3 regions of the Clostridium sp. DL1XJH146 genome follow, and region 3 is predicted to be linked to each of the others. Evidence: riboswitches for the same ligand, from Rfam matches in the RefSeq annotation. Region 3 holds a riboswitch; each other region holds the start of a gene.
What was found. A riboswitch is a leader RNA that binds a small molecule or an ion and turns the genes downstream of it on or off. The one in region 3 is predicted to bind S-adenosylmethionine.
Positions count from the first base shown of each region.

Region 1: another riboswitch for S-adenosylmethionine. It lies ahead of metF (methylenetetrahydrofolate reductase [NAD(P)H]); the one in region 3 lies ahead of ACVHXK_RS12540 (O-acetylhomoserine aminocarboxypropyltransferase/cysteine synthase family protein).
Region 2: another riboswitch for S-adenosylmethionine. It lies ahead of ACVHXK_RS05800 (methionine ABC transporter ATP-binding protein); the one in region 3 lies ahead of ACVHXK_RS12540 (O-acetylhomoserine aminocarboxypropyltransferase/cysteine synthase family protein).

Region 1 is NZ_JBTVVN010000023.1:13,008-19,585, reverse strand. Features, by position in the region: gene ACVHXK_RS11835 (vitamin B12 dependent-methionine synthase activation domain-containing protein) at 1-318, opposite strand, end outside; SAM riboswitch class I at 695-797, shown strand; gene metF (methylenetetrahydrofolate reductase [NAD(P)H]) at 1,082-1,963, shown strand; gene ACVHXK_RS11825 (glucose-6-phosphate isomerase) at 2,174-3,520, shown strand; gene ACVHXK_RS11820 (YaiI/YqxD family protein) at 3,787-4,227, shown strand; gene pulA (type I pullulanase) at 4,795-6,578, opposite strand, start outside.
Region 2 is NZ_JBTVVN010000008.1:46,660-53,237, forward strand. Features, by position in the region: gene ACVHXK_RS05785 (ABC-F family ATP-binding cassette domain-containing protein) at 1-1,406, shown strand, start outside; gene ACVHXK_RS05790 (MetQ/NlpA family ABC transporter substrate-binding protein) at 1,583-2,407, opposite strand; gene ACVHXK_RS05795 (methionine ABC transporter permease) at 2,683-3,345, opposite strand; gene ACVHXK_RS05800 (methionine ABC transporter ATP-binding protein) at 3,346-4,359, opposite strand; SAM riboswitch class I at 4,470-4,568, opposite strand; gene ACVHXK_RS05805 (glycine/sarcosine/betaine reductase component B subunit) at 4,649-5,116, opposite strand; gene prdD (proline reductase cluster protein PrdD) at 5,133-5,891, opposite strand; gene ACVHXK_RS05815 (TSUP family transporter) at 6,101-6,578, opposite strand, start outside.
Region 3 is NZ_JBTVVN010000025.1:45,073-51,650, forward strand. Features, by position in the region: gene ACVHXK_RS12525 (DUF4153 domain-containing protein) at 147-1,733, opposite strand; gene ACVHXK_RS12530 (QueT transporter family protein) at 2,044-2,511, shown strand; gene ACVHXK_RS12535 (rhodanese-like domain-containing protein) at 2,806-3,258, shown strand; SAM riboswitch class I at 3,347-3,454, shown strand; gene ACVHXK_RS12540 (O-acetylhomoserine aminocarboxypropyltransferase/cysteine synthase family protein) at 3,871-5,151, shown strand; gene metA (homoserine O-acetyltransferase MetA) at 5,166-6,092, shown strand; gene ACVHXK_RS12550 (RNA polymerase sigma factor) at 6,473-6,578, shown strand, end outside.

The DNA.
Region 1 (6,578 bases), on a different contig from region 3:
AGTTAAATTACTTTTTTCGTATAACCTAGTTTTTTTTTCAATTTGGACACCTAAAGTTGAAGCCATTATAGTACATTTTGTTGAATTTTTTAGATGATTATATATGTCTCTACCATGAAAAGTCAAATTTGTATCAGTAATTTTCACGTTTTGGGTATCTTGAATTTTCATTAGATCAAAAGTTTTAAAAGTAGACTTAGGGATAGAATATTCTTTTACTTCTTCTATACATAGGTCTATTAAATTTTCTATTGTTGTATCTGTTTCTTGATTTCTATATCCTAGATATCTCAATACTTCGCTTCTATCTATAATCATAAAAAATTCACCTCTTCATAGGTTAGTGTTTAAAATAATTATTTATCAATATACAAAACTAATTCATATGTACATTTCCATGAACAAGTATAAAAAAATCACAGTACATATAAGTATTTCTAGTATTAATAAATATACAAATTTATTGTATCTATTGTATCATAGGAAGTAATAAAGATAAACAATATAAATAATCAACTTATTTTTACAAAAAAAACTAGTATTTAATGAATTATAGATTTGTAAACGGTAAGTTCAAGTAGTGCTTTGTATATATAAAGGAGCAATATTTTTATACAATTCGATTATAATTTTTAGTTGACATAATGGCTATTTATTATTAAAATTTATATCAATGAATAAAAATTCAATAAATTCCTTATCTAGAGTGGTGGAGGGACTGGCCCATTGAAACCCGACAACCAGCATTTATGCCCGGTGTCAATTCCAGCAGAAAGTATTTTTCTGAAAGATAAGATTAATAGCGCTTACTATATAAAAGAGCTGTTTTTCTTAGGGAAAACAGCTCTTTTATAGTGTGAAGTGTGAAGTGTGAAGTGAATGTTTCTTTTCTCCTTACGGAGAAAAGTTTTGATCTTAAAATTCTTTAATTAATTAAAAGATTTTGCGTAGCAAAATCATCAGTAATTTCACACTTCACATTCCACACTTCACATTATTATAAAATAAGAACAATTAGCTAAATAAAACTTTAAATAATAATAAAATTTATTTAGTATAAAGATAAAAGGGGGTTATTCGTTTGTTTATAAAAGATATTTTTAAAGAGAAAAAATCAGTGGTTTCCTTTGAGATTTTTCCACCTAAAAAGGAAGCTTCCATAAGTACTATTTATGAAACAATTGATGCATTAGCGTATCTTAACCCAGATTATATAAGTGTTACCTATGGTGCAGGAGGTACATTGAATAATGATACGGTTAAGATAGCTTCATATATTAAAAATCAGCATAAAATAGAGGCTCTCGCTCATTTAACTTGCATAAATTCAACTGAAGCTGAAATTGATATGGTTCTTAGAGACCTAAAAGATAATAATATCGCTAATATTTTGGCCTTAAGAGGGGATGTACCTGATAAATTCAATTTGAATTTAAAAAGAGATTTTTATTATGCTAGTGATTTATCTTCTTATATTAAAAAGAAAGGTGATTTTTCTATAGCAGGGGCATGTTATCCAGAAGGACATATAGAATCAAGTAATTTAGATGAAGATATTGATAATTTGAAACTAAAAATAAATACAGGTGTTGATTTTCTAATTACTCAATTGTTTTTTGATAATAAATTTTTCTATGACTACAAATTAAAAATGGAAGAAAATAATATAAAGATTCCTATAGAAGTGGGGATTATGCCTGTAATCAATAAGAAGCAAATAAAAAGAATTGTTGATTTGTGTGGAGCAACTTTGCCAAGAAAATTTGTAACTATAATGGATAAATATGAAAATAATAAGGAAGCTCTAAGAGATGCTGGAATTGCATATGCTACAGAGCAAATAGTAGATCTTATTTCTAATGGAGTTGATGGTATTCATATATATACCATGAATAACCCATTTGTAGCTGAAAAAATAGTTAGTAATATTTCTTCAGTAGTTAAAGCTAATAATATAGTATAGTAGTGTAAACTATTGTAGAAACTATTGTAGAAACTATTGTAAAAATTATTGTAAAAATTATTGAATAGGATAAAAAAATAAAAATAATATAATTCTGAAAAGGGTTACTTGTGTTGTTGCATATAGCATTTTATGGTAACATTATTAGAGGGAAATATCATAATTAAATATTAAAAATAAGATTATTTAAGCAAAAATTTAGGAGGTATTATAAACATGGGATTAACATTAGATTTATCAAAAGCTAAACCTTTTTTACAAGATTACGAAGTGGCTCAAATGCAGCCAATGGTTGATGTAGCTCATAAAATGATACATGATAAAACAGGCCCAGGAAATGATTTTTTAGGATGGGTAGATTTGCCGGTTGATTTTGATAAAGATGAATTTGACAGAATTAAAGCTTCTGCAGAAAAGATAAAAACAAATTCTGAATACCTTATAGTAATTGGTATAGGTGGTTCATACTTAGGAGCTAGAGCTGCTATAGAAATGAATGCTAGTACTTTTCATAATTTAATGCCAGAAAATAAAGATAGTGTTAAAATATTATACGCTGGAAATAATATAAGTTCTACATATATGGCTGATTTAGTAGAATTAGTTAAAGATAAGGACTTTTCTGTTAACATAATTTCAAAGTCAGGTACTACTACTGAACCAGCTATTGCTTTTAGAATATTCAAAGACCTTTTAGAAAAGAAATACGGAAAAGATGGAGCTAAAGAAAGAATTTTTGCTACAACTGATAAAGCAAGAGGAGCACTTAGAACTTTGGCAAATGCAGAAGGATACGAAACCTTTGTTATCCCTGATGATGTTGGTGGAAGATTTTCCGTTTTAACAGCTGTTGGATTATTACCAATTGCAGCTTCAGGAATAAATATTGATGATATGATGCAAGGAGCAAAAGACGCAAGAGAAGAATATAGTGTTCCTGATTTAGATAAAAATATAGCTTACAAATATGCTGCAGCAAGAAATGCTTTATATAATAAAGGAAAGAAAATAGAAGTTATGGCTAATTTTGAGCCTTCATTACATTATGTTGGTGAATGGTGGAAACAATTATATGGAGAAAGTGAAGGAAAAGACCAAAAGGGAATATTCCCAGCTTCTTGTGATTTTTCAACTGATCTTCATTCAATGGGACAATACATGCAAGATGGATTAAGAATGATGTTTGAAACTCAACTTAATGTAGAAAAGCCTAGAAAATCAGTTATATTAGAAGCTAATGAAGATGATTTAGATGGACTTAATTATCTTGAAGGAAAAGATATGGACTTTGTAAATAATCAAGCTTTCAGCGGAACAGTTTTAGCTCACGTAGATGGCTCAGTTCCTAATATAGTAATAAATATTCCTGAACTTACAGCTTACTATTTTGGATATATGGTTTACTTCTTTGAAAAAGCTTGTGGATTAAGTGGATATTTATTAGGAGTTAACCCATTCAATCAACCAGGTGTTGAAGCTTACAAAAAAAATATGTTTGCTTTACTTGGAAAACCTGGGTATGAAGATTTAAGAAAAGAATTATTAGAAAGACTTTAATTTAAGGATATTAATTAAACAATCTGCGATATGAAATAGTATTGTTTTTATAAAAAGTTATTAATATTGATTAATGTGCAATGTGAAATGTGCAGGGTGCAATTAATGATAATTTTCTTCCCTTTGGTCTGAAAATCTTTAATTGTAAATTGCTAATTGAACATTGCACATTATTATTATAAGTAAAACTAATAATATAAGAGATAATTTTAATACATACAATTCTTTGTAATAGAGTTTGTTATTTTAAAATTGGGGGTTTTATTTTGAGAATAATAGTGGATGCGGATTCTTGCCCTTCTAGAGATATAATGGAGAAGGTAGGAAAAGAGTTTGAGTTAGAAGTAATAATGTTTTGCGATCTAGATCATTTTATCGAAAGTGATTACGCTGAAGTTAGAATTTGTGACAGTGGATTTCAAAGTGTGGATATGAAAATAATAAATGAAGTTAAAAAGCAAGATATAGTTGTATCTGGTGATTATGGTGTAGCTGCAGCAGTACTTGGCAAAAAAGCTTATGCAATAAGTCCTAACGGAAAAGAATATACTGACGAAAATATTGAAAGACTTCTATTTGAGAGACATATGGCAGCTAAGGTAAGACGAGGCGGAGGCAAAGCCGGAAAACATAGAAAGAGAACTAGTGAAGATGTTGATAGATTGTATAATGGACTTATTAGGATAATTAGAAGAGACAATGTATAAATGGAAAGATAATGCACAATGCTTATTAAAGATAATGCACAATGCACGATGCACAATGCACAATTAAGGAGGAAATTTTTTAGCGGAGCTAAAAAATTTCTTTTTATTTATTGAAGAAAAAGCCAATTCAAAAGCCAATTTAAAAGCCAATTCAAAAGCCAATTAAAATATTAATCGAAACAGAAATAAAGGCAAAATAAAGTTTGGATTTAAATTAAATTTAATATCAAAATAGAGCTTAATATTAATATATATCAAGGTAGTTAACGATTTCTAGGATGTTCTAAATTGCTTTAGATATTTGTTAAAAGGCAGCAAGAATATTTGTATGTAATAAAAAATATTTTTACTGCCTTAATTATTCACTTATTAACTCTTTTATTGTTTAATTATTTGTGCTCTTATTGGTTTATTCTTTTATTAATTAAAGATTCTCCGAAGAATGAGGAGAATCATCCTCAATTGTGCATTGTAAATTGCGCATTGTGCATTGAATTAATGTTGTGCATTGAATTAATGTTGTGCATTGAATTAATGTTGTGCATTGAATTAATATTGTGCATTGAACTAAAGCTCTTCTCTATAAAAAACACTTGCACTTATACTCTCTAGATGTAGAGAATCTAATTCTACGCATGTTAATGGTTGATTGCTAGCTCTGTATTTGTTAACAACTTGAGTTAGTCTCATTTTTTCTCCTAAATATACATCTACAGCGTAAGTATTTGGATTGAAAATCACAATTATTTCTTTCCAAGGTTCATCTTTTTCTAAATGAATTATCTTGTAGGCTACAACATTTGGTGGAGTGTTATCTAAAAATAGGATTGAATTTTTAATTTGTTCTTCGGTTTTAAGTTTAAATGCTGGATGATTTTTTCTTATGTCTATTAAACCTTTTAAATACTCGTTTAGGTCATTAAACTCCGATTTTCTATCCCAGTCAATCCAATTTATTTCATCAGGTGAATTATAACTGTTTTCAATTCCATTTTTTGTTCTTGCAAATTCCATACCTGAATGGATAAAAGGAACTCCCTGAGAAGTTAATAAAATTGCAAAAGATAATTTCATCATATTTTTTTTATCATCAACAGAATATTCACTGGAATTTATATTAAATTTGTCCCATAAAGTATGATTGTCATGGCAAGATAAATAGTTAATTGATTGGCTAGATTTTAAAAATCTCGAAGTTTGTTCATTAAAATAATTAACTCCAGCAACTATACAATTTTTGAGGTTATGCTCTTGATTGACTTTACCATTAGAGTAACCTTTATCATTGGCTACAAAATTATTACCTTTCACAGTATCTCTGAAAAAGTCATTGAAAAATCCTATATAAGGCATTTTATAGGAATTATCTATGTTTGCTTTTAAATCAGCATCTAGTAAGGTATTTAAGTTCCAACCTTCGCCGTATATCATGATATTTTTGTTGATTTGCTTAAGTTGAGTGTGAATTTCATTCATAGTATTTACATCTAAAATACCCATAAGGTCAAATCTAAAACCGTCAATATGATATTCTTCAGCCCAAAAGAGAAGGGAATCAATTATAAATTTAGTCATCATTTTATTTTCAGAGGCGGTATCATTTCCTACCCCTGTTCCGTTAGATGGTACGCTGTAATTATCAAATCTAAAATAATATCCCGGAAATATTTTTTCAAAGCTACTTTCTTCTATTATAAATAAGTGATTATATACTACATCCATATTTACGCCAATGTTATTTTTGTGAAAATGAAGAATCATTTCTTTGAGCTCCCTAATTCTAACTAAAGGGTCATAAGGGTCACAGGAAAAGGAACCTTCAGGAGCATTGAAATTGACTGGATCATAACCCCAATTATATTTAATTGGGTTTTTTTCATCTACACTCGTATGACTAAAATCAAAACAAGGTAGAATTTGAACATGTGTTATACCTAAATCTCTTATGTGAGAATAAGCAGTAGGTAAACCTAATTTAGACTGTGAATTTTCTTCTGTTAAGCCTAAATATTTACCGTTTTTTTCAACATTACTATTTTTGTTTGTGGAGATATCCCGTATGCTTAGCTCATATATAATGCTTTCTGTATTATCTTTTAGAGTAGGACCTTTATCACTATGCCAATTCATAGGGTCTGTTTGTTGAAAATCTATTATAGCACCCCTATAACCATTGATACCAATAGCTTTAGTGTAGGGGTCAATTGTTTCATTTATATTGCCATGAACATTAACTTTATAAGTATAAAAGTAATTTTTTAAATTTCTTTTTATTGTAGTTATAAAAAGACCGTTTATTTCTTGCATTGTGAATTCTTCACCAGTGCAAGGTTCTTCGATGTCACCAGTAG
Region 2 (6,578 bases), on a different contig from region 3:
GTAAGCTTGAACCTGATGACGGTACAATTGAATGGTCTAAACGAGTGAGAGTTGGTTATCTCGATCAGCATACTTCTCTTGAAAAAGGAATGACTATCTATGATGTTTTAAAAAGTGCTTTTAAGTATCTTTTTGATTTAGAAAATGAAATAACTAATATCTATGACAAAATGGCAACTGCTGATGCTAATGAAATTGAGAAACTGCTTGAAGAAACCGGTACTCTCCAAGACATATTAGATCATAATGATTTTTACATAATTGATGCTAAAATAACTGAAACTGCATCCGGTCTAGGTCTTACTGATGTTGGACTAGATAAAGAAGTACAAGACCTAAGTGGTGGTCAAAGGACAAAAGTTTTGCTAGCTAAACTATTGCTAGAAAAGCCAGATATACTACTTTTAGACGAGCCCACTAACTATTTAGATGAACAGCATATAGAATGGCTGAAACGCTACCTAAATGAATACGAAAATGCCTTTATTCTAATTTCACACGATATACCATTCTTAAACAGTGTAATTAATCTTATTTATCATATGGGTAATCAAGAACTAAATCGTTATGTTGGAGATTATAATAATTTTCAACAAGTTTACGAAGCAAGAAAAAAACAAGTTGAGGCTGCCTATAAAAAGCAACAAAAGGAAATTGATGACTTAAAAGATTTCGTTGCTAGAAATAAAGCACGTGTATCTACTAGAAATATGGCTATGTCTAGACAAAAGAAATTAGATAAAATGGATCTTATAGAACTTGATAAAGAAAAGCCAAAGCCAACTTTTGATTTTAAACAAGCTAGAACTTCAGACAAATTAATTTTCGAAACTAAAAACCTTGTAATAGGTTATGACGAACCTTTGTCTAAACCATTAAATTTACTTATGGAGCGCGGTCAAAAAATTGCTTTAGTTGGTGCTAATGGACTTGGAAAAACAACTTTACTTAGAAGTATTTTAGGTGAACTAAAAGCTATTTCTGGTGAAGTAGAACTAGGTGACCATCAATATATAGGATATTTCCAGCAAGAAATTAAAGAAGCTAATCATAACACTTGTATAGAAGAAGTTTGGAAAGAGTTCCCTTCCTACACTCAATATGAAGTACGTGCTGCTTTAGCAAGATGTGGTCTTACTACCAAACATATAGAAAGTAAAGTTCTTGTTTTAAGTGGTGGTGAACAAGCAAAAGTTCGTCTATGTAAAATACTTAATAGAGAATCAAATATTCTAGTTCTAGATGAACCTACTAACCACTTAGATGTTGATGCAAAAGAAGAATTAAAAAGAGCTTTAAAAGAATATAAAGGAAGTATTCTTTTGATTTGCCATGAACCTGAATTTTATCAAGACATAGTTACAGAAGTATGGAATTGTGAAAACTGGACTACTAAATTATTTTAAGCGTTGCTTAGAATAATTTAATGTGAAGTGTGAAGTGATGGTTGATTCTCTCCCTTTGGTAGAGAATCTTTAAATCATTTTATTAATTCAAAGATTTTGCATAGCAAAATCATCCTTAACTTCAAACTTCACATTCCACACTTCACACTTTGAAATTCAGCACTTCACACTATGTTTTAAAAAGCCGGTACTATAGCACCTTCATATTTTTCTTCAATAAATTTCTTGATTTCTTCAGAGTTTAAAGCTTCTACTAGTGCTTTAATTTCTTCACTATCCATATTATCTTCTCTTGCTGTTATTATGTTTGCGTATGGAGAATCAGCATCTTCAATAAATATTGCATCTGTAGTTGGGTTTAATCCACCTTCAAGAGCAAAATTTGTATTGATAATAGCAAAATCAACATCTTGAAGAACTCTTGGTAATTGTGCTGCTTCTAATTCTTTAAATTGAAGATTCTTTTCATTTTCTACAATATCTAAAGGTGTCTGAGTTAGACCCTCTTCATCCTTAAGCTTTATAAGCCCTTGTTTTTGAAGTAGTAAAAGTGCTCTTCCTTCGTTTGTTGCATCATTTGGAATTGCTACAATTGCACCATCTTCAATATCTTCTATTGATTCTATTTTTTCTGAATAAGCTCCTAATGGCTCAACATGTACTTTACCTACTGAAACTAGCTCCATATTATTGCTAGCATTAAATTCATCCAAGTATGGCTTATGTTGGAAAAAGTTTGCATCTATATCCTTATCATTCAACGCAATATTTGGTGTTACATAATCAGTAAATTCTTTAATTTCAAGTTCAATGCCCTGCTCTTCCAAAATTGGTTTAACTTCTTCTAATATTTCAGAATGTGGTGCCGGTGTAGCCCCTACTACTATTTTCTTTAATTGACTATCTGTTCCTGAATTTGCCGTATTATTTTGTGATGAACACCCCACCAACACAGCTCCTATTGTTAAAATTGTTATCCCTAATAAAGTTATTTTTTTCATTTTAAACCCTCCATTTTTTTGTTTGCTATGTTTGTATATTTCTTTGTATCAATAAGTGTTGTTATTTTTAATAGTTATTGTTTATTTATAATTTTCAATTTGCAATGCTTTTTAAAAGATAATTTTCAATTTGCAATGTGCAATGTGCAATTAATGATGATTCTCTCCTATTGTCGAGAATCTTTAATTATTACATAAGTTCAAAGATTTTGCGTAGCAAAATCATCCTCAATTGCAAATTGCTAATTGCTAATTGCACATTTATCTATAAAGTGTTATCTCTTGTCTAATTTCGCTGCAATTTTATTCCCTGCAGACTGAATAATCTGTACAAGTATTATCAATATAACTATTGTTCCTATCAAAACATCTGTCCTAAATCTTTGATAACCATATCTAATTGCTAAATCTCCTAAACCTCCACCACCAATGGCTCCTGCCATTGCAGAGTATCCAATCACATTAATAAGAGTTAATGTAAGTCCCAAAACTAAGGACGGTATAGCCTCTGGAATTAGCACATTAAAAATTATATCTTTCGTTGTTGCCCCCATTGCTAAAGATGCTTCTATTATCCCCCAAGGAATTTCTTTTAAAGATGATTCCACAACCCTAGCTACAAAAGGCGTTGCTGCTAGTGATAAAGGAACTATTGCTGCAGTTGATCCTATTGATGTCCCTACAATTAATCTAGATAAAGGGAATATTGCTATTATTAAAATTATAAAAGGAATAGACCTCATAATATTTACAATATATCCTAGTACCCCATTAATTTTTTTATGTTCCCAAATATGCCCCTTTTCACTTATTACAAGTATTACCCCCAATGGTAAACCTAATATAACTGAAAATAGTGTGGAGAAAAACACCATATACAAAGTTTCAAACAATGATGGAACGATAAGAATATATAAATTACTAATAGTTTCTATCAATTAAATCACCTCTACTGTCAATTTTATATCTTTCAAGTAATTTACAGATGAAGTTATTGATTCTTCCTTACCAGAAATCTTAATAATAAGATGGCCCAAATTAGTGTCCTTAATATTTTCAATGTTTCCTGCAAGTATACTTACATCTACATCAAACTTTTTAACCATATCTGAAATTATTGGTTCTTTTGACCTTTCACCAACAAAATGTATCTTTAAGACTTTTTGTTCAATTCCTTCATTTTTTTCAATAGACAAAACATCCTCTGGTAAGAAATATTTATTTTCTTGCAGGAAGCTTCTTAAAATATCAGTCTTTGGATTGGAGAAAACAGAAACTACATCCCCCTCTTCAACTACAGAACCTTGTTCTAATACAGCAACCTTGTTACACAAATTTTTTATAACATCCATCTCATGGGTTATTACAATGATTGTAATATTAAATTTTTTATTTATTTCCTCCAGTAATTCTAAAATAGATTGTGTAGTATTTGGATCTAAGGCTGAAGTTGCTTCATCACATAATATTATTTCGGGATCATTAGCAAGTGCTCTTGCAATACCAACTCTTTGCTTTTGTCCTCCAGATAACTGCGCTGGGTAACTATCCTTTTTATCCTCTAAGTCTACAACTTCTAATAATTTCTTTACTTTAATATCAATTTCTTTTTTACTAATTCCAGAGATTTTTAAAGGAAAAGCTATATTCTCATAAACTGTTGAATTCATAAGTAAGTTAAAGTGCTGAAAAATCATACCTATTTTTTTTCTCATTTCTCTAAGTTCTTTAGTTCCAACTTTTACAATATCTTTGCCATCGATAATTATTTCTCCACTAGTAGGTCTCTCTAGCATGTTGATGCATCTAATCAAAGTAGATTTACCTGCACCACTGAGCCCTATAATTCCAAATATATCTCCGTGTTCAATAGATAAATTTATATTTTTAAGAGCCTCAAAAGACTTTTCCTTGGAAATATATTTTTTATTCAAATTCTTTATTTCTATCAAGTATTTCACTCCTTACTTACTTCTAAAACAAGAGGCGCCATCTTGTCCTATTTTCATTAAAACTAAAAAAACTTCTCTCAGAATCACTGAAAGAAGTTAAAGGCATTTTAATATTATCTCTCAGCTTACGCTGTAGGATTTAGCACCGGGCTTTTCAGCTGGTTGCTGGGTTTCAAAGGGCCTATTCCCTCCACCACTCTTGATAATTTAGTATTAAGTTTTTTGATGATGTTTATGAGTATATATTAAATTTTCAGCCTTGTCAATGTTGTTTTATGTAAAATAAAAACTATTTTTTCTTTCTCATTTTTAGCTTTAAGAAAGCCAAAGCCTTTTTAGCATCTAGCTCATTCATATTATTTTCGCCAACAACTTCTGTCTCAATGCCTTTTTCTGATTTATTAATATCTACTATAGTATCCATATATTTATTAGTAACTACAAACTTAGCTTGAGTTCCAACGAAAGTTACTCCCACTAATGGAATCTCTCTCTTACCAACTTCTTCTATAGTATTAGCAAAATCAACATGTGAGTTACCCCAGCCGTCTGCTGATAAAATCACACCATCTGCTCTCATAGATTCAGCAAGTACCGCCGCCCTTTTTCCTACATAATATTTTTCTCTATTCCCTTGTGGTGTTCCAACCACTACAACACCTAGTAAATCAACATCAGTATCATTTGAAACCACATCTAAAAGAGGGTCTCTGAAATGATGCAAAGTTGTTTCCTTAGTTGAAGGTCCTATTCCCATTTTAATTCACCTCTCATCAAGTATTTGCTCTAATTGCTCCATCCCTATATTCATTAGGAGATAAAATAACGGGTACATTACCCATATCTATTATTGATCTTCCACCATCAAATCCACTTGGCTCATGAGGAAGAATTATATTATCATAATTTGCTCCTTGACCTGCTATTTGCTTAATAATAACTACTTTCTTTTTACCATGTCTTACTCTATCAAAATACTCATGGGATTCCGTGCAACCTCTTCCATCAAACTTCTTTAATATCTCTCTATACTTCTGAATAAAATTATCACAAGCTCTATGAGCTGCCATAACTAGATCACGGCTATAAGGTAATCCACCTTTTAAAACTACATCAATATGAATAATATAATCTTTTTTAGATGGCGTTCCTGCTCTATCAAATACCATTTGTTCTTTAAGGATACCTTCTGATGAACCAAATTCACCCATTTGTCTTCCATCAGCATCAATCCCCGTAAGCATTATATAAACCCCAGTAATAGTATGCGTAATTCCCTCCCCTATCTTTCCAAGAACCTTTGTTGAAATAGGTATCACATCCATTATAGTATTTACATATCTATCATAATCTCCAGGTTTAATTATATCTATATTAATCTTTTCTATCAATTCTTCCGACTCTTCTAGAAATTGAATTATATTCTTATCAACAACTAAAGTATTATCTCGTATATTAGTTTTTTCACCAAAAATAACTTCATTCATATGAAAAGCTTTTATAACAAGCCTTCTTAAAATTGTTTCTTCCATATTGTCATCTCCTTACGCTATTTATAGCTCACAGTTCACAGTTCACAGTTCACAGTTCACAGTTCACAGTTCACAGTTCACAGTTCACAGTTCACAGTAATTATACACTACACATTACTACTTATAAAGTGTCCTTTATTGAAATAAAGCTTCCCCATCTATGAAGATTAAGATGAGAAAGCTCTATTAATTATTTATTTTTATGAATACTATTCTGTAACTGCTTCTGTACTACCTGCATTTTTAGCAGCTTTCATTAATAATGTTATACCTGTATAAGTAACAACAACTATTACTAACCATCCTAATACTTCTAGTGGTAATGATTTTACTAAGTATGCTGCAATTATAACACCTACAGCACCTGCAACTGCAATACCCATAGATGCTCTTCTATTATAAGCTCCTTCTTTAACAAACTTAACTGATGCTACTGGCATCAAGAAAGCACAAGAACCCATCATGATAGGGAATGCAACTGCTGGAGACATTCCTAAGAAATATATTAATGCCATACATGGAGCATATAAACCTATACCAGCTGTCATTAATGCACCTAAAATAAAGTTACCAACAACACCGATTACTAGTTTTCCACCTGTCAAAGCGATAGCTTCTCCGCCACCTGGCATCCATGACATTTTTCCTGCTAGCATCAAGAATGCTGTTGCTATTAAAGCTACACCC
Region 3 (6,578 bases):
CCTTGAAAATATACTTGTTTTTTAACATATTATATATTAGCTACATGATGTATTATAAGCTTTTATATTTAAATTAAGATTTTCTGACCAAAGGGAAGAAAATCATCCATAATTGTGCATTGTGCATTGTGCATTGTGAATTGTATCTATTGTATTGTTTTCTCAATAATATGCTTATTATAATTAAATTCATACCATTTGTCGGTAGTTTCTGCATATGTTTTGCAATTGCCAAGGTAATATTCTATGTTGTTTCTAATATCTAACTCATAATTAAAATTATCTTTATTAGAATAAATGTATGAAAAAGCATCGGGACTTAGTTGACAAATATAGGAAGCATCAATCTTAGTTGATTTTTCGTATCTTTGGAAGTTACTTTTGGCTATAAATTTATCTACATTGAAGAAATTTATAAGCAAGTACATTGTCATAAGTAGAACTATACTGTATTTTTTTAAGTTTATTTTTTTAATCCATAATCCTATTGAAAATATTAATATTAATAATAATATCCCAAGTATTGAATAGTGGACAAAAAAGCGAAGATAGGTAAGTCCGTACTCATTTTCATATAGTGATAACTTATAATGTGAAGCATACAGCATCATTAATGTGAATATTAAAGTTATATTCATTAGTATTTTTGTAAAGAGCTCTAGCTTATTACTTTTGTATCTAGTTATTTTAATAATAATTAGAATTATCAGTAGGTTGATTATTGTAACTGCTACTAATTGAAAAAAACCTTCTCGAGCATAACTTGAATAGGAAATTCCCTCTGGCAAAACTTTATTCTTGTTTACATATAGATATTTAGTTTGAATTATACAGAATAAAGCGTAAAGTAAATCAATAATAATTAGTAAGGTTACAACAATAGTGCCATCTAATTGAGTTTTTTCCTTTTGCTTATATGAAAAATTCTTAAAAGGATAATTAAAACTCCATATAAAGCCGAAAAGATAAAAGAAAAATATTAATATAAAAATAAAATGACCAATAGCAGTTGATGGATCCCAATTGCCAAAACTAAAAGCATTTAAAAGATAATATTGGAACATTTTATCGGCACTTGATAGCAATAGAACTAGTACAAAAACTATAGGTATAGAAATTATAATTCCCTTTAATATATTTTTATTTATTTCATTTTTAGATTCTTTTTTTTCAGAAACTTTTATAAATTCATGAAGAAATTGAAATGGTTTATTAAATCCATCGAAAGATCTCGGAAGTATTTGCTGAAAAAAAGCATCAAAATAATTGGTAATGTTTTCTTTGTTTTCATCGTAAAAAATTAATAACAAAGAAAGTATTAATAGTATAGGAATGATTATTACATTGATAGCATGAAAAATAGGGTTTGAAAATATTGAATACCTTAAAGATAACAACAAACTTACTAGCATAAGATACCAGCCTAGATTGAAATTAAATTTCAACTTTTTTTTAGGGATATAAAAAAATACAGAAATAATTAGTAATTCATAAATAAAAACTGAAATTCCCATTGAGTTACCAATGAAGAAAATATCAAAGATTGTTGATAGTATAAGTATTAGTAATAGAGAAATCATTTTTTTATATGTAGGAATATTTTCATTGATGAAATCTTTCTCTCTATTAGATTCATATAAAAACCTTTCACGCGATTGCCAGTAAGTTAGTTTTTTCTTCTTTTGATTGGTTTCTGATTCAATAATTTTTGCATTACCTTTTGCATTATCCATAATTAATCTCCTTTTAAATAATGTAATTTAGAATAAAATTGATTAATTAAATATTAACATTCCAATAGATGAAAATCAATACAAAATTATTGTTTTACAATAAAAAATAACTATTTATTAATAAATGAGTTAAATTAAATGCAATGGGTATGGAATAAAGAAAACGCTTAATGTAGTGAAGTGGTTATTTAAAAAATTACCAAAATCAAAATAATGAATATTATTTGATTTATAGCAATAAATATGCTAAAATCATTGGAGTCAGTTCGCAATATCCTGACTATAAATAAAACTACGGAGGTAGAAAAAAATGAATAAAAGTGTTAGATTTTTGGTGCAAGCGTCGCTAATAGCCGCAATCTATGCGGTGTTAACAATTGTACTAGCACCCATTAGTTATGGGCCACTTCAAGTTAGAGTTTCAGAGGCATTGACGGTATTACCGTTCTTTATGCCGGCAGCTATTCCTGGACTAGCTGTAGGATGTTTACTAGCAAATATTGTAGGAGGATATGGACTTGCAGATATTATTTTTGGTACACTTGCTACACTTATTGCAGCGGTAATTACATCAAAAATGAAGAGTAAAGCTTTAGCTCCGATACCACCAATTATTGTTAATGGATTAATAGTTGGAACTATGCTACATTATGTTGCTAATTTTCCATTAATTCCAACAATTTTATGGGTTGCTTTTGGGGAGCTAATTGCATGCTATGTGTTAGGATATCCTTTGTTAAAAGTTTTAGAGAATTCAAAATTAATTAAAAATGATTAATTTATAAAAGCGGCAGAGGCTATCTGTCGCTTTTATCTTTTTTGTAACTATGTTTCAAAAACTTCACAATTCACATTTCACTCTTCACATTATTAGTAAAGTAAATAACTTTATCTCAAAAACAATAATATGAATATCAACAATATTCTAAAACATAGCCTATTTTTAAAATTGTAATTTCAGAGTAAATAATCATTAATAAGAATAATTACAATACTTTTGCGTAGAATAAATATTGCTTGAATAAAATAAAATAAGTTTTTGAAAACTTTATACTTATGAGGAGGAATATTTATGAATAAAAGATTTAAGAATGTTTTATGTTTATTAGCTATGGCATTATTGTTAAATGTAAGTACAGTATTTGCACAAACGAATCAACCAGATAAAAATAAACATAGTGATACTAGTGGTGATGTTACGGAAATATTTCAAAGTAATGGTTGCTTTGAAATTAGTGCAGAAGAGGCAAAAAAGGCGATGGAAGAAGATTCAACCGTTATATTGTTAGATGTTAGATCTGAAGAAGAGTACGAAAAAGAACATATAACTAATGCGGTGAATTTGCCTATAGATTCAATTAATCAAAAAGCAAATGAAGTTATTCAAGATAAAGGAACTAAAATTATTGTGTATTGTCAAAAAGGTAAGAGGAGCAAGAAAGCTACAAAAATGCTATATAAACTTGGATATAAAAATATTTACAATTTAGGTGGAATAGAGAATTGGCCTTACGAAAAAGAATAGTTAAATTTAAAACTATATAAAAAAGTGCTTGCAAAAATTTAATTATAGTTGTAGAATATAAACTAATCAAAAAAGCAAATAATATCCTAACTTATCAAGAGTGGTGGAGGGACTGGCCCAATGAAACCCGACAACCAGCATCTCATTCGATGCACGGTGTCAAATCCTGCAGAATTAATTTTCTGATAGATAAGAACAGAAATAGAAACGTGGAATATATTTTTTATCAAAAAATATCCATGATTACTAAGCTGCTTCTTATCTAAGAAGCAGCTTTAATTTTATTTGTTTTAAAATATTTTAATATTAAAGTTTTAATTATGTTTTTAATTTTTGTTCTAAGTAAAGTGTGCAGAGTGCAATGTGCAGAGTTCGGTGATGGATGATTTTCTTCATTCTTCTGAAAATCTTAAATTAATTAAAGAAATCTTAGATATATGGATATAATTATAAATAATGGGATACTTCAAATTGAACATTATCTTTAAAGGTTTTAACTGCACTCTGCACTCTGCAAACTTCACATTAATATGAAACAAAACTATTAATACAAGCAAACTTTATACACAAACAATAATCACAAATAAGAAACAACAAAAAAAGGGGGCATTTATAATGCAAAAGGATTTTAAAAAAGGGACTATATGTATACAAGGAAATTACAGACCTAAATCAGGTGAACCAAGAGTACTGCCATTATATCAGAGTACTACTTACAAATATAATGATCCTGATGAAGTTGCAGATTTATTTGACTTAAAGGCAGAGGGACATATGTATTCAAGAATTAGTAATCCTACTGTAGGAGCTCTTGAAGATAAGATAAATATGCTTGAAGGTGGAGTTGGTGCACTTGCAGTATCAGCAGGTCAATCAGCTAGTTTACTTGCTGTTCTTAATATTTGTAGTGCAGGGCAGCATATTGTTGCAGCTTCTACAATATATGGTGGAACATTAAATTTATTAGGGTTTACACTTAAAAAATTAGGTATAGATGTAACATTTGTTAACCCAGATACAGATTACGAGGAACTTAAAAAAGCCTTTAAAGATAATACTAGACTTCTATTTGGTGAAACTATAGGTAATCCTGGTCTGAATATATTAGATTTTGATAAGTTTAGCAAACTAGCAAAAGAAATGGATGTACCATTCGTTGTAGATAACACACTTGCAACACCAATTCTATGCAATCCATTTAAATATGGCGCAAATATAGTTATTCACTCTGCTACTAAATATATTGACGGTCATGCTACATCTTTAGGTGGAATAATAGTAGATGGGGGAAACTTTAATTGGGATAATGGTAAGTATCCAGAATTAACAGAACCAGATGAGAGCTATCATGGAGTTAAATATGTGGAGACTTTTAAAGAAGCCGCTTATATAACTAAGGCAAGAGTTCAATTATTAAGAGATTTAGGATGTTGTTTAAGTCCATTTAATGCATTTTTAATGCATTTAGGAACAGAAACACTTCATTTAAGAATGGAAAGACATAGCTCTAATGCTCTTAAGGTTGCTGAATTTTTAGAAAAGCACCCTAATGTAAATTGGGTTAGCTATCCATTGTTAGAAGGTCATAATAGTTATGATCTTGCTAAAAAATACTTGCCACTTGGTGGTAGTGGAATTTTGTCTTTCGGTATTAAAGGTGGAGTTGAAGCTGCAAAGACATTCACAAAAAATCTTAAAATAGCAGCATTGGTTGTACATCTTGGAGATGCTAGAACTTCAGTGCTTCATCCAGCAAGTACAACACATAGACAATTAAGTGAAGAACAACAAATAGCAGCGGGAGTTTTACCTGATATGATTAGGGTATCTGTTGGTATAGAAGATATAGATGATATAATTCTTGACCTTGATCAAGCGTTAAATAATATTTAGAAAGGATTGGATATATGTCAATTGTAGTACCTAAAAAATTACCGGCTATAGATACCTTAAGAAAAGAAAATATATTTGTAATGGATTATGAAAGGGCTATTCATCAAGATATAAGACCTTTAAGAATATTAATATTAAACTTAATGCCTACAAAAATTGATACTGAAACACAATTAGTTAGATTGATAGGTAACACTCCATTACAAATTGAAATGGTACTTATAAATACCAAGACACATAAATCAATGAATACATCCTATGAACATTTAAAGATGTTTTATAGTACTTTTGATGAAATTAAAAATGAAAAATTTGATGGTATGATTATTACTGGAGCTCCTGTTGAAAAAATGGATTTTGAAGATGTGGATTACTGGGAAGAATTAAAAGAAATAATGGATTATTCAAAGAAAAATGTAACATCAACACTTCATATTTGTTGGGGAGCTCAAGCAGGATTATACTATCATTATGGTGTTGATAAGCATCTTCTTCCTAAAAAAATGTTTGGTGTATTTAAACATGAAGTGAAGAATGGAAAATGTGAATTGATGAGAGGTTTTGATGATGAGTTCTATGCACCACATTCAAGGCATACAGGAATAGATTCTAAAGATATTCTTAGTCATCCTGATTTAGAATTGTTAGCAGTATCGGATGAAGCAGGACCTTATATTGTTATAGCACAAGATGGAAAGCAAATATTCGTTACGGGGCATTCAGAGTATGATGAGGACACTTTGAAGTATGAATATCTTAGAGATTATAATAGGGGACTTGATATAGAAATACCGAAAAATTATTTTAAGAATAATGATCCAGAGCAAAAACCAATAGTTAGATGGAAGAGTGGGGCAAACCTTATTTTTGCTAATTGGTTGAATTATTATGTTTATCAGGCTACTCCGTACAATCTTAACGAAGTCGGTGAGATGCAGTAGGTTATGGTTGTTTATACAACACATGTAGAGTTAGTGGTAAGAATACGTTGTGAAAATACTATTTATAATAAAAAGGCACATAACTAATATAAATTTAGTTAGTGCCTTTTTGACTTTAAATATTTTTAATATTACACTAGAAATGTGTTTTAAGAGTGGATTTTATCACTAAGAGTAAGGCTAATATACCAAATGTTTTGAAGGAAATTTTGCATAGGGTATAATATTTTAATTTTAAATATTAAGCATTGATAATTTGTTTATATTTGATTAGGGATATATAAGAATAAATTGTACTTTTGAGGAAATTAAAAAAACTTCTCGTTTTTTGTAACGAATAGTATTTTTTCAGTACTTATTAGTAGGAGGTGAGAGAGTGAGTGCGGGATATAGAAAAGCTTTATAATGACCATTTTCAAACAGTATTCAAGTATTTGTTCTGCATGACTCATGATGCAGATTTATCGGAAGAGTTGACTCAGGAGA